DNA from 4 places in the Roseovarius sp. SK2 genome. Region 3 is predicted to be linked to each of the others. Evidence: riboswitches for the same ligand, from Rfam matches in the RefSeq annotation. Region 3 holds a riboswitch; each other region holds the start of a gene.

Region 1 (5,617 bases), on a different contig from region 3:
CCTACGCTTCATGGATGACAAGGGCAGGAGCCTCGCGGAACTGGAAGCCGTCTATCTGCCTTGAAACCTGCTGTATTAAGGCGCAAGGATCCAGCGGCCATCGGTCAGACACCGTTGCGTCTGCACTGTCTGGATGCGGGCCTGCCGACGTGTCCTGAACTTGTAGTTCAGTCCGACACAATTGCCGGAGACAGACGCGATTTCAACCGATCCATAAGCTCCCGTCTCAGGGTTCGACCAGATCGTATCGTCCCCTGGCAGCGCTTTCCGGCTGACATAAAGCTCTCCACCGGTTCGGACCATGATGTTGAGATCCTGCTGCGTCAGCCCTGTTCGATCGATCTGTCGCAATAGAGAATTCGCAGAAGCCGGGTGCGCCGCAAGCAAAATGAAGCCTGTAATAGCAACTCGAAGAATGGTGTGTCGCACGGGTGTGTGTCCTGTTGAGGGAGATAATGTTTACGGTGCCATTTGTACAAACGCCTTTCAAACCCAGAAATGCAGATTTCCCCTTGCGGAGAAAAAAGACATCAACCTTCGTTGGATCCAATAAGCAGACTTTCCGCAATCGTGCAGCGAAGGTCGGCAATACGCCCGTCTAGACATGTACATAATGCGCGCTACGCGCTTCAGCACTTTCATCTTATCGGGCTTTTATTAGTCGACTCGACAACGTCCACAGTGCGGGTCAGACCTTCGCTGACGAGGCGACGAACATGATAGCTTCGACACCCAACGATCGGATTATCGGCAGGAAATTCTCTGGATCGGTATCGACGAAAGGCCGAGCGACAAATTCGGATGCACCGCGTTTTGTCTATTTCCTGCGTGTATCAAGTGATCGGGCGGTGGTGCCACGGCCATGCCGCCCGATGCCACGGGTCAGCAGCCAGATACCCCATCTACACACCCCTTCATCGGTTCTTTTGCCGCTCCATCTATTTGCATCATCAGGATACAACATGCCTAGAAGGGCAATCCCGAGAGAGATCGGGTTGGCTGGAAAGCCCGATGCAGCGTTTCAGCTAGCATGCCGACACGTTGCCTCAACTCAGGTTCTCGAAACGTTCCCTTATCAAACCAGCTTAAACCGTCCCCTTGGCGCTGACTTCAAACGGTGACGGTCGTCGATACGCGATCCGCCAATCGCCCTTGGCACAGCGACAGCGCCCTGCTGAACGCCTGTGCGGTTGCGTTTGACCGCAGGGAGGCAGATGCCCAACTGGAAAGCCCGAGACGCTGAGCGGTCCGGGCCACGCCTCAAAATCCTGCCCGAATTGACCAGAGGCGCAGGATCTGTATGCCTCAACGTGACGACGCAACGCGAGACACCGAATGAACCCCTCCGCCACTGTCCATTTCTGTCAGAACTGCGGTCCTTTGGACTTTGGACCTCTGCGCGAGGAATTGACGGCCACAGGGCTGGCAGACGCGGTGAGTATCGTCGAACGCGGGTGCATGAATGGCTGTGCCAGTCCGGTTTCCATGGCTATGCAGGGGCCGGGCCGGGCCATATATTTCTTCAACGGGGTAGATCCGGCGGCGGATGCAGAAGATATCGTCGCAACCTTGCACGCCTATCTTGCCGCCCCCGACGGCTGGATCGAGGACGCGCAGCCATGCGGTAGACTTCGGTTTTGTCTGGTCGGCCGCGTCCCGGCGCTCAGTTGCTGAGCATGACGCTCTGCGCAACCGGAGCACCGCCCACGGCCAGTGGCCGGTGATCGTTACTGTTCAATACCACCTCAAGTTCCACCTCGCCTTCGGGCAGGGTGTCCAGATGCATCCAGGGGCCATAGACGCGAGCCAGCTTGACGCCGTTGGCATAGACATGGGCATGTCCTTCGCCCGGAACATGGGCGCGGCTGGCATTCTCCGGCGAGAGCCGAAAGTTCTCGGTCATGATATGCAGGTTCCAGCCGGCGGACGGATCAGGCGTCACCTCGATCTCCAGCTTCGGCGCATCGGCGCCTGCCGGGACCGACAACATGGCGCCATGATCGTGCATGGCCGCGCCGGCGTGCTGCTCAGGACCGCCATGAGGAGCCGGATCGCCATGATCATGCCCGTCAAAGGTGACGCCGTTCGCCGCAGCCACCGTGAATCCAAGTCCCCCGCCGAAAACGAGGCCGATAAGAAGCATTGGAATGGAACGGTCCATGGGCGAATCCAACGTCATGTTCGATAAAGAGAACGGGCGCGCAAGGCACGCGCCCGAGCAATGATGTGCCAGTGTCAGACGGTCTGAGCCTGGCCGGTCGTTTCACTTTCGCGCGACCAAAAGAAGCCCGCGAAGGCCCCCAGCATGACCCAGGCGGCCAGTCCGGTTCCAAGAGCGCGCGACGCGAACAAGGCGCCGATCTCGGTCGGAACCGGTCCGGTAAAGACTTCAGGCTCGGGCGCACCGATGACATGCGGCGCCAGTAAGAGCACAACGGCTGCACCCCATCCGGCCCAGTTCCGGCTGAACGCGATCAGCCACATGGCGATCGCGGCCGTCAGCACGGTTGCAAACCACCAGATCTGGCGCTCGTAGACATCCGCCGCAGCCACGCCCGGAACTTCCGGCGCGAGGGTAAAGCCCGGTGCAAGGTGTACCGCGACAAACCCGGCAACGCCCCAGATCAGGCCCGTGCGAGCGTCGATTGCCGCACCACGGCTTTCAGCCAGCGACATCAGCGCCACCAGGATCATCGCGTAACCGGAATAGATCAGCATCGTGAAAATGATACTCAAACCATCCCGCACGGCATCGAAGCCCGGCAGCTCTGGCGTGGCTGAAGCGGTCGATTCGGTCCCGAAATGCACCAGGTCGCCACCTTCATAAAGCTCGGCATGAAGAAGGACCGGTTGAACGAAAAAAAGCTGCACCAGGGCGATAATCAACCCTGCGGCAGCGCCAGCGAACAAGGCGCTGGTCAGCAGACGCGTGAACATCGGTTCAGTGGCAGGGGAAGCCGGTGGCGTGACGCACGTCATGCGCCGCGTCGTGCAGCGCCGCGGCCTGAACGTGGCCTGCCACGAAGATCACGCCAAGGCCCAGCGCGGCGATGGCGATCACCGAAACGAGCCCGGAGGCCGATGTTGCCCGTGCGGTGGATGCAGTCTTTACAATCATAGTAGTACCTCTTTGCCTTCACACCCGAAGGCCTTGTGGTTTCAGTCGCGATCAGCAGGTCTCCTGGCTTGCGGGTCTTCATCGTCTGGCTGGCCTTCCCGGATTGCTCCAGTGACGTATTCAGCCTGATTCGCCGCCTACAGTTGCGGGGACAGCCACGGAATTGCCGAATGTTTTCAGGCGCACCGCGTTCCCTGTTCTCCATTTCTTGCGGAAATGGAACTGATCACTCTCGTTAGTCTAGCAAGCACCGCGACCTGTCAACAATACAACGCAAAACGATAGGCGAATCTCGAACCCAGCGACTGAACCGCAAAGCGAACGTCCCTGGCCGGCTTGGAAACGTACTCTGTGTCAGGCTTGCAAAGTCCCGCCCCACTCTGACATAGACACGACAACCGCCGCGCCGGACATCAAAGCAATGCCGCTTGCCGACGCGTCTCACACGGCATCGCCCTCCGATAGGGTCGCCTGAAACTCGCCGCATCCATCCCGGAGCCCCTCCATGGCGGATCAACTCAAGCCAAGTCCGGCGCGTGTCTTTTCCTCGCACGAAAGGCAATGTCTCTACGACATCATCGAGGCGCGCCGCGACGTGCGGAACGAGTTCCTACCAGACCCGATCGACGAAGACGCGCTGCGCCGAATCCTCGAAGCGGCCCACGCCGCGCCCTCCGTCGGCTTCATGCAGCCGTGGAACTTCATTCTGTTGCGTGACGCCGAACTCAGAACCCAGGTGCACAGCATCTTCAACCGCGCCAACGAAGAAGCCGCCGCCATGTTCCCCGATGATCGTCAGTCCGCCTACAGGTCGCTGAAGCTCGAAGGGATCACCAAAGCGCCGCTCAATATCGTGGTCACCTGCGATCGTACCCGCGGCGGAAAGGTGATCCTCGGGCGCACGCACAACCGTGACATGGACCTTTATTCGACAGTCTGCGCGGTGCAGAACCTATGGCTCGCCGCCCGCGCCGAGGGGATCGGCGTGGGATGGGTCAGCATCTTCGATCACCGCGAAATCGCCGCTCTGCTCGGCATCCCCGAACATGTCGAGCTGGTGGCCTATCTCTGCGTGGGATATGTCGATCAGCTCTACGACCAACCCGAACTGGCAGCCAAGGGGTGGCGGCAGCGGATATCGCTCGATGACCTTATCATGTACGAGGGCTGGCAGGACTGACAGCCCGGCAAAAAGGCCGTCAAAGGCACGCCACTGTGACCCAGATCGCGGTTTCCGAGACCATTTGCACGGCCCCCAGAACATCGCCGGTCTGTCCGCCGATTTTTCGCCATGCCAGCCAGCCGATGGCAACTGTCACCATCGCGCAGGCCAGCAGCGTCCAAGGCGAAATCACCAGCGCCACAGCCGCCAAAGCCGCGAGAACGCCCCGCGCGGCCCTGCTGCGGCCCGCCGCGCTTTTCCCCAGACCATCCGCGCGGGCCGGGGTAAGACTCTCCTGGACCGCGACCATGCCCCCCCGGCTCAGCATCGCTGCGCCGACGAACGCCCAAAAGCCGGGATCGGCGGCGGCTACGGACACCGCCCACAGCGCCGCGACCACCCCCACCGCAACCACGCCGTAGCTGCCGATGCGGCTGTCGCGCATGATCTCCAGCGCGTGCGCCTTGTCACGTCCGCCACCATGGCCGTCGGCAAAATCCGCAAGCCCATCGAAATGCAGCGCTCCAGTGACCAGCGCCATTGCGCCCAACGCCAGGAGAGCCGAAATTTGATCCGGCGCGCCAATCGCCTCCGCCAGACTGAAAATCATCCACGTCAGAGCGCCGACAACGGACCCCACCGGCACGAAGGCCCACCGCGCGGCCAGCATCGTCGGTGGGTCGTCACCGATCCGCCCGGCTGGAAGCCGGGTCAGCAGCATCACCGCCAGTTGAAGCTCGGCAATGCGCGCACGCAGGCTCATTGACCCGACACCCCCGCCTCGGCAAATGTCGCCATCCCGTTGTGACAGGCCAGCGCCGCGCGCAACACGCCCAGCGCAATCGCCGCGCCCGACCCTTCGCCCAGCGCCATGTCCAGCGACAGGATCGGCCGCATCCCCAGTTCCGACAGAAGCCGCGCATGGCCCGGCTCACGGCTGACATGACCGACAAGGCAATGGTCGAGAAACCGCCGGTCGGCAGCAAAAAGCGGCACGGTCGCGGCCGTGCAGATGAACCCGTCGAGGATGACCGGAATACGCCGCGCCCGCGCCTCCAGCACGGCGCCGCAGATCGCCGCCTGCTCCCTCCCGCCGAGCCGGGCAAGAATGTCCAGCCCAACGGCATCCGCGTGAAGCGTGCAGGCGCGTGACACCACGTCGATCTTGCGCGCGACCCCTGCGTCATCTGACCCCGTTCCCTTCCCGACCCAAAGCGCCGCGTCTCCGCCGAATGCGCCCTTGGCCATCGCGGCGGCGATGGTCGAATTGCCGATACCCATCTCGCCGAGGGTCAAGACGCTGACGCCGGGATCGACGGCCGCGGCCCCGCGGCGCA
Region 2 (5,617 bases), on a different contig from region 3:
ATCGCCACACAGGACCACGGGCACATCCGCCGCCTCGGCAAAGCCCATATTCGCAATGTCGCCCTTCCGCAGGTTGATCTCGGCGGGCGAGCCTGCCCCCTCGACAATCACAAGATCATGCTGTGCCCTCAGTCTGGCAAAACTGTCCTGAACGGCCGACATCAGCGTCGGTTTCAACTTGGAATACTCCAGCGCCTTTGCCGTGGTCAGACGCTTGCCTTGCACGATCACCTGCGCCCCGACATCCGTTTCAGGCTTCAGCAGAACCGGATTCATATCGGTGTGCAACGTCACCCCACAGGCCATCGCCTGCAACGCCTGCGCACGGCCGATCTCGCCACCGTCCGCCGTCACTGCGGCGTTGTTCGACATGTTCTGCGGCTTGAACGGCGCCACACTCAAGCCTCGATGCCGCGCGGCCCGGCACAGGCCGGCCACCAGCATCGACTTGCCGACATTGGACCCCGTGCCCTGAATCATTATTGCAGGCATGGGCGGACCTCGATACCAGGTATTGGTCTCGGGCGACTATCCCCGAGGACCACGATAGGACGCATCAGAACTCGACACCCTTCTGGGCTTTGATCCCATCCCGGAACGGATGCTTCACCAGGCTCATCTCGGTCACCAAGTCGGCCGCCTCGATCAGTTCGGGCTTGGCATTGCGCCCCGTCAGGCAGACATGCGTCATCGCCGGTTTCTCGTGCAGCAAAAAGTCCACGACCTCGTCGATGTCGATATAGTCATAGCGCAACGCGATGTTGATCTCGTCCAGCAGCACGAACTTCATCTCGGGATCGCGAATCTGCTCCTTGGCGATGGTCCAGCCGTTCTGCGCGGCGGCGATATCGCGTTCCCGGTCCTGCGTCTCCCAGGTGAACCCTTCGCCCGAAATGAAGAACCGGCATTCGTCCGAAAAGCGGTTGCGCAGCATCTCGGCCTCTCCGGTCACCCAGTTGCCCTTGATGAACTGCACCACCGCGCACGGCATCCCATGCGCGATGCAGCGCAGAATCATCCCGAATCCCGAAGACGACTTGCCCTTGCCCGGTCCGGTATGGACCATGATCAAGCCTTTCTCCTCGGTCTTGTCCGCCATCATCCGGTCCCGCGCGGCCTTTATCTTCTTCATCTTCTCGTTGTGGCGGGCAGTCTTTTCCGCTTCGGACGGGTCGGACATGGGACGTCTCCTTGACACAAGGTGGGTTTTCGCAGCATGTCGCACCGTGTTGGTGCCTGTGTAAACAGGTGAAAAGGGAATGTGCAGCGCATCGCGCCAGGCACAGCCGCCCCCGCGACCGTGAACCGGGAAGGTTTCCACCGCCACTGGCGCAATGCCGGGAAGGCCGGAAACCGTGGGCCGAAGGGCCCGAAACCGCAAGCCGGGAGACCTGCCAACAAGAAGGAACAGACGAACCGGACGGGGTGTGCCGGGCTCGGATGGGTGGCCACCCGCCACCCCCGCGCGCACCCCCGACAGTGGAGGACACATGAGCGCGCGCATAGAACTGCTGATCTGCATCAAGTGCCGCAAGGGGCAGGAAACTCCAGAGGACGAGCGCCGCCCCGGCCAGCGCCTCTATGACGAGGTGACGGCGCGTGCGCTGCCCGACGGCGTCACCGTGACCCCCGTCGAATGCCTGCAAAACTGCGACGCAGGCTGCACCGCCGCCATGCGCGGCGGCGAACGCTGGACGTATCTGTACGGAAATCTCGATGAAACGTCGCATCCCGACATGCTGCTGGAAGGCGCGGTCCTCTATCAGCAGACCGAGGACGGGCTGATCCCGTGGCGCCAACGCCCCGAACATTTCAAGCGCAACTGCGTTGCGCGCATCCCACCCCTGACTGCAAAGGCTGACCAATGACCGATTTTGCAAAACTTCCCGTCACCGTCATTACGGGCTTTCTGGGCTCCGGCAAGACAACGCTGGTGCGCCACCTGATGCAGAACCCCGGCGGCCGCCGTCTGGCCGTGGTCGTCAACGAGTTCGGCGATGTAGGCGTCGACGGAGACATTTTGAAAAGCTGCGCCATTCCCGATTGCCCGGCGGAAAATATCATGGAACTGGCCAATGGGTGCATCTGCTGCACCGTGGCCGACGATTTCATCCCAACGATCGAGGCGCTGATGGCGCTCGATCCGCGCCCCGATCACATCCTGATCGAAACCAGCGGCCTGGCTTTGCCCAAGCCTCTGCTCAAGGCGTTTGACTGGCCCGATATCCGCTCCAAGATCACCGTCGACGGCGTCATCGCGCTGGCCGATGCCGAGGCCGTCGCGGCAGGCCGCTTCGCCCCCGATGTGGCCCGGGTCGATGCCCAGCGCCTCGCCGATGACAGCATCGACCACGAAACCCCTCTGTCGGAGGTGTTCGAGGACCAGATCTCCTGCGCCGACATCATCCTGCTGACCAAGCCCGACCTTGCCGGCCCCGACGGCGTGGCCAAGGCGAAAGAGGTCATCGCCGCCGAAGCCCCCCGCCCCCTGCCCGTGGTCGAGGTCGCCGAGGGCGTCGTCGATCCCCGCGTGATCCTCGGGCTCGAAGCCGCCGCCGAGGATGACATGGACGCCCGGCCCAGCCACCACGACGATCACGACGACCACGAGCATGACGATTTCGAATCCATCGTCGTCGACATCCCGGAACTGGGTGATCCTTCCGATCTGGTGCCCCGCATCGAGGACCTCGCCAACAACCAGAACATCCTGCGCGTCAAGGGCTATGCCAGCGTCGCCGGCAAGCCGATGCGCCTTCTGGTGCAGGCGGTGGGCGCGCGCGTGCGCCATCAATATGACCGCCCGTGGAAACCGGACGAGGCCCGCCGCGGGCGCCTCGTGGTCATCGCCGAGCATGACGACGTGAATATCGACGCGATCCGCGCCGTACTGGCTCCGGCCGAGGCGGCCGAGTAACCGATGCACGTCGTCTTCCGCGAAAGCCACGGTCTGGAAGAAACCGACACCCCGACCGACCTGGGACAAAGCCCGGCGGACCTGGTGGTCTTGTCGTTTTCCGACAGCGACCTTGGCGCCTTCGCGGAAGGCTGGCACCGGCGGCGCGACAGCCTGCCCGACCTGCGTCTGGCAAACCTCACCGCCCTGCGGCATCCGCTGTCGGTCGACACCTATGTCGAACAGACGCTGACCGGCGCCAAGGGCATCCTGATCCGGCTGATCGGCGGCGTGCCCTACTGGGAATACGGGCTACAGCAGGTGCTGGCCCTGGCGCAGGAAAAAGGCATCGCGCTCGCCGTCCTGCCTGCCGACGGCCGGCCCGACCCCCGGCTTGACGCCTATTCCACCCTGCCCGTCTCGACCCTGCGGCGCCTTGCAGAGCTTTGCGACAACGGCGGCAGCGTCGCGGCACAGGCCGCCCTGCAACAACTGGCGCTCGCCGCCGGCCTTTACGCCGCGCCGGTGCGCGGGGCCAAGGTGCTGCCCATGGTCGGCGCCTGGACGCCCGAGCATGGCGCCTGCTGCCCTCTCGCCGACCTGCCCGTCACGCAGACCCGCATCCTGATCGTCTTCTACCGCTCCTACGTGGTGGCCGCCGACCTCGCACCGATCGAGGCGCTGATGCGGGCCTTCCAGGCACGGGGCCATCATGTCCGCGCCCTCTTCACCCCGTCGCTCAAAGCCCCCGAGGCGGCGGGCTGGCTGCGCCGACAGGTGCAGGCTTACGCGCCCCACGCCATCGTCAACGCCACCGCATTTTCCGGCAAGGGCGACGACGGCACCTCGCCGCTCGACGCCGGCAACGTGCCGGTCTTCCAGGCAGCGCTGGCCACCTCCACCCGCGACGCCTGGGACGGGTCCGAGCGCGGTCTTTCGCCCGCCGACCTTGCCATGTACATCGTCCTGCCCGAGGTCGACGGGCGGCTGACCGGCGGCACGATCTCGTTCAAGGAACCGGGCGTGCGCGATCCCGACCTGGAATTCTCCCGCTTCGCACACCGGGCCGAACCGGACCTGACCACCGCACTCGTGGCCCGCGTGCAAGGCTGGCTCGACCTCGCGGCAACACCCGCCGCCACGCGCCGGCCAGCGATCATCCTCTCCACCTATCCCGGCAAGGACTGGCAGATGGGCCACGCCGTGGGCCTCGACGCCCCCGCCTCGGCCCGCGCCATCCTGTCGGACCTGCGCGAGGCAGGCTATTCGGTGGACGAGACTCCGGCGGCATTGGAAGACCGCCTGCTGGCGCGCGACATGCGCCTGGCGTTATCGGAGTACAAGACGCTGCTGGCGCGCCTACCCGCGCCTCTGCGCGAGGACCTGTACTTGGCGTGGGGCCGGCCCGAAGACGACGCCGATGCAGTGGGCGGGGAGTTCCGTTTCGCCGCTCTGCGCCTCGGCAACGCCATCGTCGCGCTGCAACCCGAACGCGGAACGCCCAAGACCCGCGACGATGATTACCACGACCTGTCCCGCGTGCCGCGCCACGCGTATGTCGCCTTCTACCTCTGGCTGCAAACCCAGGCCGACGCGCTCGTTCACATCGGCGCGCATGGTACACTGGAATGGCTGCCGGGCAAAGCCGTCGCCCTGTCGCCCGCCTGCTGGCCCGAGGCACTGACCGGCGCGATGCCCGTCGTCTACCCTTTCATCGTCAACGACCCCGGCGAGGCCGCGCAGGCCAAGCGCCGCATCGGCGCCGTGACCCTGGGCCACGTGCCCCCACCGATGCAGGCCAGCGCAGCACCCGACCGCCTGTCGACGCTGGAATCGCTGCTGGACGAATTTTCGACCGCCGACGGGCTCGACCCCCGCCGCCGCGACCGCCTGCAGGCCGATATCCGCGCCGAGGCGCAGGCCCTGGGTGTCGAGGACGATCTGGGCCTCGACCGCGCCACATCGACCGCCGAGGCGATCACCCGCATCGACCGCTTTGTCTGCGACATAAAGGAAAGCATGTTCGGCGACGGCCTGCACATCTGGGGCCAACCGGATACCGACGCGGAACCGATGGTTTGCAGCGCCCAGGCCGAGCGGCAGTCCCTCCTCGACGCGCTCGACGGGCGGCGCATCCCGGCTGGCCCCTCCGGCTCGCCCTATCGCGGCCGCGACGACGTTCTGCCCACCGGGCGCAACCTCTTCACCACCGATCCCCGATCGGTTCCCACGCGAGCCGCACACACACAAGGCGTCAAGCTGGCTGAGGAACTGATCCGGCGTCATCTTCAGGAAGAAGGCGACTGGCCCCGCGGCCTGATTGTCGATCTTTGGGGTTCAGCCACCATGCGCACGGCGGGCGAAGAATTTGCCATGGCCCTGCACCTGCTGGGTGTCAAGCCGGTCTGGGACACGGGCTCGGAACGGGTCTCGGGGCTTGAGGTCCTGCCCATCGCCGAACTCGACCGCCCCCGCATTGACGTCACGTTGCGCGTCTCGGGTCTGTTCCGAGACGTATTTCCGACGCTCTCGGGCCTCTACTCACAAGCGGTACGTGCGCTGGAACAGCGCGACGAAGCCCCCGACTGGAACCCCTATGCCGGTCACGCCTCGGGCGCGCGCGTCTATGGCCCCGCCCCCGGCAGCTTCGGCCTCGGCATGGGCACAGCGCCCGAAACTTATACCGCAGAGGCCCGCACCCAAGCGGGCAAGGCCTGGCTC
Region 3 (5,617 bases):
GGAGAACACAACGCATACTCACCTCATTGACACGACTGTTAGTCTTGGCATACCAAATACCAAGAGCCATCGCCGAGGGGAGGCCGCGCATGCTGCTTGCAGAATACCAGTCCAAGGAATTGCTGGCCCAGTACGGCGTGTCCGTGCCGCCGGGCAAGATGGCCCGCACGCCTGACGAAGCCGAGGCCGCCTGCGCCAACATTCCGGCCCGCAAGTTCGTGGTGAAGGCGCAGATCACCTCGGGCGCGCGCGGCCTTGCCGGCGGCATCAAGTTCGCCGCCACCGCCTCTGCGGTAAAGGACGAGGCTGCCAGGCTTCTGGGAAAGCAACTGATCACGAACCAGACCGGCGCCACCGGTGAAACGGTGCATGCCGTCTATGTCGAAGCCGACGTCAAGCATGACGCCCAGTATTACATTGCCTTCGCACTAGACCCCGACACTGGCGCACCGCTACTCGTCGCCTCCCCCGATGGTGGGGTGGAATTCGAGCAGAAGGCGCAGATGAACGCCAGCGAAGTCGCCAAGCACAGCCTGACCGGCAGCATTGATGCGGACCGCGCCGGTCTGACCGAGTTTCTGTCCGGCATCGGGATGGAGGACGAGAAGGCAGTCGAGCAACTTCTGTCGGCCTGCGAGGCGTTCATCGAGAACGACATGGCGCTGCTGGAGATCAACCCGTTCGTCCGCACGCCCGACGGCACCTGGATGGCCATCGACGCCAAGGTCGCGCTGGATGCCAGTGCCGCGTTCCGGCACCCGGAATGGGATTCGATGGTCTCGGGCGAGGGTCTGCCCGCCGTGGAAACCGCAGCGCAGAAAAGCAACATCAACTTCGTCAAGCTGACCGGCAACCTCGGGGTCGTGGTCAACGGCGCGGGGCTGGGCCTGGCCACGAACGACATGATCATCGATGCGGGCGGCAAGCCCGCGAACTTCATGGATATCCGCACGACCGCCACCAGCATGGACATCGCCCGCGGCGTCGAACTGCTGCTGCAGGAGCCTTCGGTCACTGCCATCCTGCTGAATGTGCATGGTGGCGGCATGACGGTCTGCGATACCATCGCCGAGGGCGTGAACTTCGCCTATTCGCGCAACAAGGGCACCAAGCCCGTTATCGCCCGTCTGGCCGGCCAGAACGCCGAATGGGGCCAGCGCATTCTCGTCGACCGAAAGGTGCCGGTCGAGATTTGCGGCACCATGTCCGAGGCCGTCAACCGCGCGGTCGAAATCGCATCCAAGGGGGCACGCTGATGGCAATTCTGGTCAACGAGAACACCCGACTCCTGGTTCAGGGCATGACCGGTCGCGCCGGCACGTTCTATACCGACCAGGCGATGCGTTACGGAACGAACTGCGTTGCGGGCGTACGTCCCGGGCGTGGCGGCACCTCGCATCTCGGCTTGCCGGTCTTTCACACCTGCGCCGAAGCGGTCAAGGAAACGAAGGCCAATGCCAGCCTTGTCACCGTGCCCGCCCCCAAAGCCGCCGACGCCATGATCGAGGCGATCGAAGCCGAGATAGAGGTGGTCGTCTGCATCACCGAACGGGTGCCGCAACACGACATGCGCAGGGTCAAGGAGGCGCTCGAAGGGTCGCAGACAATGCTGATCGGCCCGAACAGCCAGGGAATCCTGACGCCCGGACAATGCAAGATAGGGGTGATGCCGACCGTCGACGCGAAGCCGGGCCAGATCGGCATCGCGTCGCGCTCGGCCTCGCTCACGTCCGAGGTTCTGGCCAGTTGCAGCGCCGCCAATCTGGGCCAGTCCACAACCGTCGGTGTCGGAGGCGACGTGCTGCACGGGATCGGCTTTGTCGGCTGCCTGGAAAAGTTCCGTGACGACCCGGATACGAAGGCCGTGGTGCTGATCGGCGAAATGGGCGGACGCGAAGAGGAACTGGCCGCCGAGTATCTCTCTTCGGTCGATTACGGCAAGCCCGTGGTGGGTCTGGTGGTGGGGCGCCACGCGCCGGTCGGCCGCCGGATGGGCCACGCCGGCACATTGTCGGTCTTCGGCAACCTGTCGGCCGATGACAAGGTTTCGCTTCTGCGCGATGCGGGCGTCGTGATTGCCCGCGACGCAGGAACCGTGGTGGAAACCGTCCAATCCTGCCTGTCCTGATTTCGGGAAATTCTCGAACGACCTGTCGCGTCGTACCCGAAGGCAGGCCAGGACACTCAAGAAAACCGCCCAGGCACCGGATGAACTTACGGATTCGGTTTCCTGGGCCGACGACCGCGCGACGCAGGTCGAAACCCAGATCAAATTGACACGGCAAGACGTCAGCCGGTCCCGCGTTGGGATTTTCTCTTTCCTCACCCGGCGTCATGCACTAACACCCGAGTCGCTTCGGTTCCTGTCGGCTTTCCGGCGGGAGAATAGGGAATGCGGTGCGACGCGCCAGGCGTCAACTCCGCAACTGCCCCCGCAACTGTAGGCGGAGAGCGAGGCCGGACCATGTCACTGTCATGCGGCGCATGATGGGAAGACCCGGCCAAGCGTTGACCCGCAAGTCAGGAGACCTGCCGAGGTGATCACCCTGTCCGAACGCGGGGCGCGTTTCGACAACGGATCTTCCGTAGCGGTGACACTTGCACCGTCTGCGAAGAGTTTCCTTCCAGGCATGAACCAAAAAATCAGCGCATCAAGCGCGCCCCGGAGGGACAATCCATGTCACGCCCGTTCAAGTCCGTCCTTGCGGCAACCACCGCCCTTTTCATCCAGCCCGCCGTCGCGCAGGATGAACCCTACGACCTCGGCACGATCTTCGTCTCCGGCGGTCTGACGCCCATCGAAGGCAGCGCGTATGGCCGGGCCGGTAGCGTCATCACCGAGGAAGAAATCGAGGACCGCAACGCGGTCTACGTCGCGGACCTGCTGCGGTCGCTGCCGGGTGTTTCCGTATCCCGCACCGGCGCCTATGGCAGCGTCACCCAGGTGCGTCTGCGCGGTCACGAAGGCAACCACACGCTCGTTCTGATTGACGGGATCGAGGTCGCCGCCCCCAATACCGGCGAGTACGACTTTTCCGGCCTTCTGGCCGCCGATATCGAGCGCATCGAGGTCATTCGCGGACCGCAATCGGCGCTTTACGGCTCCAACGCCATCGGCGGGGTCATTTCGATCACCACCAAGACGGCGCAAGAGCCGGGTTTCTCTGGCAACGTCGGTTTTGAAGTGGGATCGGACGGCACCACCGAGGGCCGCCTCGGCCTGCGCCTGAATACCGAACGCGGTCAACTCAGCTTTTCCGCTGCGCGGCGCGAAACCGGCGGATTCGACATTTCCGGCACGCCCGGCGGCGAGGATGACGGCGATCTGAACCGCACCTACAACCTCAAGGGCCGCTACCGTGTGAACGAGGTTCTGACGATCGGCGGCAGTATCCGCCATGTCGACCGCACCGGCGACAGCGACAGCGGCGTGTTCGGCGCCCCGACCCGCGCAGGTCTTGTCGTCGATGACCTGTCGGGCACATCGCTTCAGGAAACCTATGGTGGCCTTTACGCAGAACTCGATACGCTTGGCGGGCGGCTCCTGAACCGGGTTGACCTGTCTTTCGGCACGATCGACCGCCAGGGTGTGAGCGGCGCCGGCGTGCGCAATTCAGACAATTCCGGCACCCGCGCAAAAGTCGCCTATCGCGGCACGGTCGCGCTGGACGCGCCCACCCTCAACAGCGCCAACCATACCCTTAGCTTCGCCGCCGAATGGGAGCGTCTGACCTACAAGGAAAACGATCCCACGATCGTCTTCGCGCCGGGACAGCTCGTCAAACGTTCGCGTGAACAGACGGCCATCGCGCTCGAATACCAGGGCGATTTCGGAAATGGCTTTGCGCTACAGGGCAGCGTGCGGCACGATTTCAATGACAAGTTCGAGGATTTCACGACCTACGCGATCGGTGCCTCCTACCAGTTGCCCAACCAGACGACGCGCCTGCATGCCTCTTATGGCACCGGCGTCCAGAACCCGACGCTGATCGAGCAATTCGGCTTCTTCGCCAACTTCGCCGGCAACCCGAACCTTGAACCCGAACAGAGCAAAGGCTGGGATTTCGGTGTCGAGCAGCAATTCCTGAACGGTCGTGGCCTGATCGACGTGACCTATTTCAACGAGGAACTGACGGACGAGATCACGTCGGTCTTCGACCCTGGCACGGGGATCTCGACACCAGTCAACCAGACCGGCACAAGCGACCGGCAAGGCATCGAGGTCGCCGCCAGCGCCGCCCTGACCGACCGGCTGGACATGTCGCTCAGCTATACCTGGCTCGACGCCGAAAACCCTGACGGCAGCGTCGAGGTCCGGCGCCCCGAGCACGAGGCGCTGTTGCGGCTGGGCTACCTGATGCCGAATGACCGCACCCGCCTGAACCTCGAGGTGCAGCATGTCGCCGGTCTCTTCGACAGCGACTTCACCGCGGCGTCGCTCGGTGCGAATGTGGTAGAGCTTCAGGACTATACGCTTGTGAATGTCGGGTTCAGCCACGAAGTTACCGATGACATCCAGGTCTACGGACGGATCCATAACGTGACGGACGAAAGCTACGAAGAACTGGACGGATACTCGACGCAAGGCCGCACCGCGTTCTTCGGCGTGACCGCGAACTTCTGACATGGCGGCGCGGCGCTTTCATATCGTCGCGACCCGGCTCGCCTTCGCAGTGATCCTGTGCTGGGCGGGCCTTGCCTCGGCCGAGGCGCCGCGCCGCGTCGTGTCGATGAATCTCTGCACCGATCAGCTTGCCATGCTGCTTGCCGGGCCGGGACAGTTGCATTCGGTTTCCGACATCTCGCTCGACCCGCGGATGTCGGCGATGACCGAAGAGGCGCGGGACTACGTGATAAACCAGGGCCTGGCCGAAGAAATCTACCTGATGAAGCCCGACCTGGTTCTGGCGGGCAATTTCACGACGCGCGCCAGTGTCGCCATGCTGCGCCGGCTGGGCGTCGAGGTGGTCGAGTTCGAGCAGGCTCGATCCCTGCCAGAGATCCGCAGTAACATTCTTCGCATGGGTGAGATTCTGCACCGGCAGTCCGCCGCACGCGAGATGGTCGCCCATTTCGATGCGCGCCTTGCCGCGCTGCAACAGGACAGCGGCGACCGGCCCGACGCGATGCTGTACTACGCCAGCGGGTATACGTCGCCGGCAGGCACGTTGTCGGATCAGATCCTTCAGGCCGCGGGCTTCGACAACGCGGCGGTCAAGGCCGGGCTCGGCACTCAGATGAAAATCCAGCTGGAAACGCTGGCGATGCTTGATCCCGACATCGTCATCACTTCGCAGCCATATCCCGGCGCCTCGCGCTCCGAGGCGATCATGCAGCATCCGGTGGTCGAGGCGCTGCGCGCCGAATTGCCCTTTGCCACGGTCACGGACAGCGACTGGGTCTGTGGCACGCCCCACGTGCTGCGCGCCATAGAATCGCTGGCCGAGACCCGTCATCGGCTGACGAAAAACACGCCATGACCCGTCTGGCGATCATCCTGTGCGTGCTGGTCGTCGGGCTGTTCTTCGGATCCCTGCTGATTGGCCCCGCCGAGATCGGCATCACCGACAGCCTTTCAGCGCTCTTCGTCGACGACGGCGGCGCGATGACGCTTGTC
Region 4 (5,617 bases), on a different contig from region 3:
ATCTGGGCGCTGTCCTCGGGGATGGTGAGTTCGGCCAGGTAATCGGCCAGTTCGGCGGCGTGCAGACCGCTGTCGTCGCGGGCCGGAATGAGCCGCCAGCCGATGAGGGCGACGAAGACAAGACCGGCAAGCGCGGTGACGGCGCCGACGGGGGCAAAGTCGAACATGGAGTAGGATTGCCCCAAGGCGTCCTCGCGGATGCCGGCGATGATGATGTTTGGGGGCGTGCCGATAAGTGTGACCATGCCGCCAAGGATCGTGGCAAAGGAAAGCGGCATGAGACTGAGTCCCGGAGGGCGCTTGGCCTTGCGCGCGGTCTGGACGTCGACGGGCATCAGCAGGGCCAGTGCCGCGACGTTGTTCATGAAGGCCGAGAGCACGCCGCCGATGCCGCCCATGATGGTGATATGCGCGCCGAGGCTGCGCGAGCTGTCGACCAGCGTCCGGGTGATGAGAAAGACCGCGCCCGAGCGTACCAGACCGGCGGAGACAACGAGGACGAGGGCCACGATGATCGTTGCCGGGTGACCGAAGCCGGTAAAGGCCTGCTCGGTGGGCACGACACCCAGCACCACGCCCAGCATCAGCGCGCCGAACGCGACGATATCGTAGCGGTAGCGGCCCCAGAGCAGTAGCGCGAACACGCCGCCGAAAAGCGCGAAGAGTATGATCTGGTCCTGGGTCATCTGGGCGAGGTCTTTCCGGAGCGGTCTGACGGGCGCGGCCCGTCCGGCCAGCCTAGAGGCAACGGGCGGCGGCGCAACAGTCGATTGCCGGGATTGCACAGCGGCCCGCGCCTGATTTATAGAGGCGTGAACTTTACACATGTCATCGGAGGCGCGTCATGGCCGGCCACTCAAAATGGGCGAATATTCAGCACCGTAAGGGGCGTCAGGATGCCCAGCGGGCAAAGCTTTTCTCCAAATTTTCCAAGGAGATAACGATTGCCGCCAAAATGGGCGATCCGGACCCCGACAAGAACCCGCGCCTGCGCCTTGCGATCAAGCAGGCCAAGTCGCAGTCGATGCCGAATGACAATATCGACCGGGCGATCAAGAAATCGGTCGCGGGCGACGGCGAGGATTACGAGGAAATTCGCTATGAGGGCTATGGTCCCAACGGCGTGGCGGTGATTGTCGAGGCGATGACCGACAACCGCAACCGTACCGCCAGCACGGTCCGCTCGACCTTCACCAAGCATGGCGGGAACCTGGGCGAGACTGGTTCTGTCGGGTTCATGTTCGAACGCAAGGGGCAGGTCACCTACCCGGCGGGCGCGGGCGACGCCGATACGGTGATGATGGCCGCGATAGAGGCCGGGGCCGAGGACGTGGAATCGGGCGAGGACGGGCATACCGTGTGGTGTGCGGATACCGATCTGAACGACGTCAGCACCGCGCTGGAGGCGGAGCTGGGCGAGAGTGACGAAACCAAGCTGGTCTGGCGGCCCACGACCACGACTGAGCTGGACCTGGAAGCGATGCAGAAGCTGATGAAGCTGATCGACGCGCTGGAGGATGACGATGACGTGCAGAACGTCACGACGAATTTCGAGGCCAGCGATGAGGTGATGGAGCAGTTGGCGGCGGAGTGATCCTGCCGGCCCGGACCATGGAGCGGCGTCCCCTCGGGGCGCCGTTTTGCGTTTGGTTCGGCGTCGTGCATACGGCACGCGATGTACAGTGTGATGGACCTTTCGTCGGCGGTGCGGCATCCTGCGCTCGGCCATGGGAGACAGACATGCAGATCGAACACGAGGACGGCGAGAGCAAGGGGCGCTATGTCACCCGCATCGGTGACGGACCGGAGGCCGAGCTGACCTATTCCAAGTTGGGAAGCTCGGGAATGATTATCGACCATACCGGCGTGCCGGACGAATATCGTGGCGATGGTGTGGGCTTGGCGCTGGTCACGCGCGCGGTGGAGGATGCCCGGGCGGCGGGCCGCAAGATCACGCCGCTTTGCCCCTTTGCCGCGGCGCAGTTTCGACGGCATCCCGAATGGGCCGACGTTCTGGCCTGAGGGCTGGTTTGACGCATGTGTCGTCGGGAGGCCCTTCAAGGTCGCAATCGCGTGTTGCGCCAGAGGCCGGTTGGCGGCAAGATGATGGTCCCGAAGGTGCCACGAAAGCCGTGGAGAATTGGGAAGCCGGTGCAAGTCCGGCGCTGCCCCCGCAACGGTAAGGATGGGGGATACCGCAGAGGGCCACTGGGGCAAGATGCCCCGGGAAGGCGCGCGTATCCGCACCCCCGCCAAGCCCGGAAACCAGCCCTTGGGGTGAACGTCGAACCGCGGGGGGCGGTACGGGCGGTGGACCGAAAAGCGGTTCTCGCGCGGCTTTCCTTCGCCCCAGTCCGGCCCGGGGTGTGGCCGGAGGAAGAGCAGAAAACATGAACCTGACACCGATCATGGATGGACTGGAGCGCAGCGGCGCCACCGGCGCGGAGGCCGAGGCCGTGGCGCGACTGGGATTCCTGGAATGGGTTTTCGCCTATCCGGGGACCGTCACGGCGCGCGTGTTGCGCGAGGCGCTGGCCGAGCCAGTTGTGCAGAACCCGGGCAGTGCTGCGGCGTGTGCCTTCGTCGATTTCCTGGAAGAGGCGCGGCATGCGGCGCCGATGGCCCGCGGACGGCGCGGGCGCGCGGCTCGGGTCATGCACTGAGCTTACGGAATTTGGCCCCGTTGTCACATGCGGCGGGGCGCATCCGGTTCAGGTGTCCGGAAGAGGAATGGATGGTGTCGCGCAAAAAAAACGGCGACGCCAGGGAGGAGGAGAGGCGCCGCCGTTCTTTACGTCGGGTCCCAGGGAGGAGGAAGGGACCGTTCGTTACAGTTGGGCTCGTTCTGAGCCCAGGTCTTGCCGGGACCGCACAAGGGAGGAGAGGCGGTATCCCGAACAGGTGCCAAACGGGAGGAGAAGCACCTGATTGTTTTAGCGAGCGTTTGGCGCGGTGGCCGTTTCGTTCGCTGTTGAGTTAAAGATAGCGATATGCTGCGCGTGCACAATAGATTTTGCTGCAACGCGGCTATGCAGGAAGCGCATAGAAGAATAGTTCATTTTTTGCGTGCAATATCATCTATTTGCCGGTTTTTTGTGCGGGATTGAAACGGGGGTTGTGCCTGCTTTCAGAAATGCGACTTTTGGCGGCGCAGATGCATGGAGGCAGGGCATGACGGAAATACTCGACAAAGTGCGCCAGGAGCTGGAACGGCTTGAACTGCCGGACGGTGGTACCGTGATTTCACGCGACATGGTGCGTGCGATGCGACTCGAAGGCAGCGAAGTGCGATTCGTGCTGGAGGCGCCCACTGCCGAGATGGCCCGCCACATGGAGCCCTTGAGAGCAGCCGCCGAGCGCGCGGCGCTGTCGGTCGAAGGAGTGACTTCGGCGCAGGTGGCGTTGACCGCACAGGCGCCCGAGGCCCCGACCCCGTCACTGAAGGTGGGCCGGCACCCCGAGGGCGGAAGCGCGTCGATCCGCCCAGGCGGGGTGAAGTCGATTCTGGCGGTGGCGTCCGGGAAGGGCGGCGTGGGCAAGTCGACCGTGGCGTCGAACCTTGCAGTGGCACTCGCCCGGGCGGGACGGCGCGTGGGCTTGCTGGACGCCGATATACACGGGCCGAGCCTGCCGCGCATGATGGGCGTGACCGAGCGGGCGAGCAGCCCGGACGGCAAGATCCTGACTCCGCTGGAGGCACATGGCGTCAAGATGATGTCCATCGGACTGATGATCGAAGAGGACCGCGCCGTTGTCTGGCGAGGGCCGATGCTGATGGGGGCTTTGCAGCAGATGATAAGCCAAGTGGACTGGGGCGAGCTGGACGTGCTGCTGGTGGACCTTCCGCCGGGAACGGGGGATGTGCAGTTGACCCTGTGCCAAAGGGCGGCGCCCACCGGTGCACTGGTGGTCTCGACGCCGCAGGATGTGGCGCTTCTGGATGCGCGCAAGGCGATCGACATGTTCAACACGCTGAAGACGCGGGTGCTGGGGCTGATCGAGAACATGTCGATGTTCCATTGCCCGCAATGCGGATACGAGGCGGCGATTTTCGGCCATGGCGGCGTGGCGCAGGAGGCCGAGAGGCTGGAGTTGCCGCTGTTGGGGGCCTTGCCGATCGACCTCGACACACGGCTGGGCGGCGACGCCGGGCGGCCCGTGGCGCTGGAGTACGGTCCGGTGTCGGAGGCTTATGCGCGGTTGGCGGATCGGCTGGTGCAGGGCGGAATGGCGTAGGCCCAATTCGGCCTATGAGAATGCCTGATATAGTGGGTTTTTACCCACTTTAGGTACAATTCACACCGCCATTGGCATAGGCCGCCAAAGGTCGGGCACCGTCACGGTGTCCTGAGGTCCCGTTAACTCCCCGTTGATATTTCCCGAAGCCCGGGTGCGCTCCGGTTCGCGCCTATGGCTGGCAAACATGTGACGCCTTGGGGACGGCCCCCTGGCGCGGAAAGGGAAATTCATGAACAAGGCAATTACCGATGGCATCACCTTCATGCCGCCGGCCTATGCGAACGGGCTGGACGTCTGGTCGAGCGGGAACGGCACGCCGGGGTCCGACACGTATGATGGGGCGGCCAACGCCGCCTTCGTGCCTGCCGATCAGGATTTCGGCGGGGCGCTGGAGATCCAGAAAACCCAAGCCGTTCAGAAACTGCGGTACATGGGCGAGACGCCGATCCTGCCGGGCTGTTACCTGCAGATCACCGCTCGGGTTAAGGCAATTGCCGGGAACCTGCCGAACGTGCGCATCGCGGCCTGGGCCGGCGGTGCGGGCGGCGCCCATGTCAACGGCCTGGTCGAGACCGGCCCGAGCGTGGCGCTGACCAACTATGGCGAGGTGGTCGAGGTCACGGCTATTGTCGGCAGCGGCGACCGCGGCGGTGTCGACATGGTCTGGGGCACAGAGCCCCTGTATGGCCATTTCGGCATCGACCTGACGGGGCCGAATAGCGGCGTGGTGCGGATCGACGACATTAGGATCGAGGATGTAACCAGCATCTTCCTGCGCGATCTGGTCGGACTGGTGGACGTGCGCGATTACGGCGCGAAAGGGGATGGCAGCACCAATGACCTGCCTGCGTTCGAGGCCGCGGATGCCGCGGCGCATGGCCGGACCGTGCTGGTGTCCGCCGGTACGTATTTTCTGGGCGACAGCCTGGCCATGCAAAGCAAGGTCGAGTTCGAGGGCGAGGTCACCATGCCGGTCGACAAGATTTTCGAGCTGGTCAACGATTTCGACTTTTCCAAATACGTGGACGCTTTCGGCGGTGAAACCGAGATGGCGTTCAAGAAGGCCTACCAGGCGCTGCTGAACAACCCCGGCCACGTGGAGCTGGACATGAAAGGCCGCAAGGTGGCGCTGCGCGAACCTGTGGACATGCAGGCCGCCGTGCCGAACCGGACCACCTACAAGACGCGACACGTGATCAAGAACGCGCAATTCTCGGTTTTTCCGGGGGCGAACTGGGACACCGATACTGTCACCTCGCAGGCAACGTACAACGCCAACGACAACAAGCGACTGATCAACGTGGCGAACGTGGCCAATATCCAGGTCGGTTCGCTGGTCACGGGCAACGGGGTGGGCCGAGAGGTCTATGTGCGTTCC

What was found. A riboswitch is a leader RNA that binds a small molecule or an ion and turns the genes downstream of it on or off. The one in region 3 is predicted to bind cobalamin.
Region 1: it holds a riboswitch for cobalamin, as region 3 does, so the genes downstream of both, PVV74_RS20010 (CbtB domain-containing protein) here and PVV74_RS15955 (TonB-dependent receptor plug domain-containing protein) in region 3, are expected to answer to the same signal.
Region 2: it holds a riboswitch for cobalamin, as region 3 does, so the genes downstream of both, PVV74_RS20065 (DUF1636 domain-containing protein) here and PVV74_RS15955 (TonB-dependent receptor plug domain-containing protein) in region 3, are expected to answer to the same signal.
Region 4: it holds a riboswitch for cobalamin, as region 3 does, so the genes downstream of both, PVV74_RS11970 (hypothetical protein) here and PVV74_RS15955 (TonB-dependent receptor plug domain-containing protein) in region 3, are expected to answer to the same signal.

Annotation. Positions count from the first base shown of each region.
Region 1 covers NZ_JARAMK010000013.1:450-6,066, forward strand. The annotation lists gene PVV74_RS19985 (META domain-containing protein) at 1-64, shown strand, start outside; gene PVV74_RS19990 (hypothetical protein) at 76-303, opposite strand; gene PVV74_RS19995 (DUF1636 family protein) at 1,381-1,674, shown strand; gene PVV74_RS20000 (hypothetical protein) at 1,664-2,161, opposite strand; gene PVV74_RS20005 (CbtA family protein) at 2,236-2,937, opposite strand; gene PVV74_RS20010 (CbtB domain-containing protein) at 2,942-3,118, opposite strand; cobalamin riboswitch at 3,155-3,360, opposite strand; gene bluB (5,6-dimethylbenzimidazole synthase) at 3,624-4,298, shown strand; gene PVV74_RS20020 (adenosylcobinamide-GDP ribazoletransferase) at 4,318-5,043, opposite strand; gene cobT (nicotinate-nucleotide--dimethylbenzimidazole phosphoribosyltransferase) at 5,040-5,617, opposite strand, start outside.
Region 2 covers NZ_JARAMK010000013.1:11,292-16,908, forward strand. The annotation lists gene PVV74_RS20055 (cobyric acid synthase) at 1-492, opposite strand, end outside; gene cobO (cob(I)yrinic acid a,c-diamide adenosyltransferase) at 557-1,180, opposite strand; cobalamin riboswitch at 1,214-1,413, shown strand; gene PVV74_RS20065 (DUF1636 domain-containing protein) at 1,491-1,868, shown strand; gene cobW (cobalamin biosynthesis protein CobW) at 1,865-2,917, shown strand; gene cobN (cobaltochelatase subunit CobN) at 2,921-5,617, shown strand, end outside.
Region 3 covers NZ_JARAMK010000009.1:223-5,839, forward strand. The annotation lists gene PVV74_RS15945 (succinate--CoA ligase subunit beta) at 90-1,256, shown strand; gene sucD (succinate--CoA ligase subunit alpha) at 1,256-2,128, shown strand; cobalamin riboswitch at 2,341-2,551, shown strand; gene PVV74_RS15955 (TonB-dependent receptor plug domain-containing protein) at 2,678-4,624, shown strand; gene PVV74_RS15960 (ABC transporter substrate-binding protein) at 4,626-5,480, shown strand; gene PVV74_RS15965 (FecCD family ABC transporter permease) at 5,477-5,617, shown strand, end outside.
Region 4 covers NZ_JARAMK010000005.1:159,929-165,545, forward strand. The annotation lists gene PVV74_RS11955 (SLC13 family permease) at 1-686, opposite strand, end outside; gene PVV74_RS11960 (YebC/PmpR family DNA-binding transcriptional regulator) at 845-1,594, shown strand; gene PVV74_RS11965 (GNAT family N-acetyltransferase) at 1,741-2,022, shown strand; cobalamin riboswitch at 2,100-2,288, shown strand; gene PVV74_RS11970 (hypothetical protein) at 2,391-2,663, shown strand; gene PVV74_RS11975 (Mrp/NBP35 family ATP-binding protein) at 3,172-4,236, shown strand; gene PVV74_RS11980 (glycosyl hydrolase family 28-related protein) at 4,469-5,617, shown strand, end outside.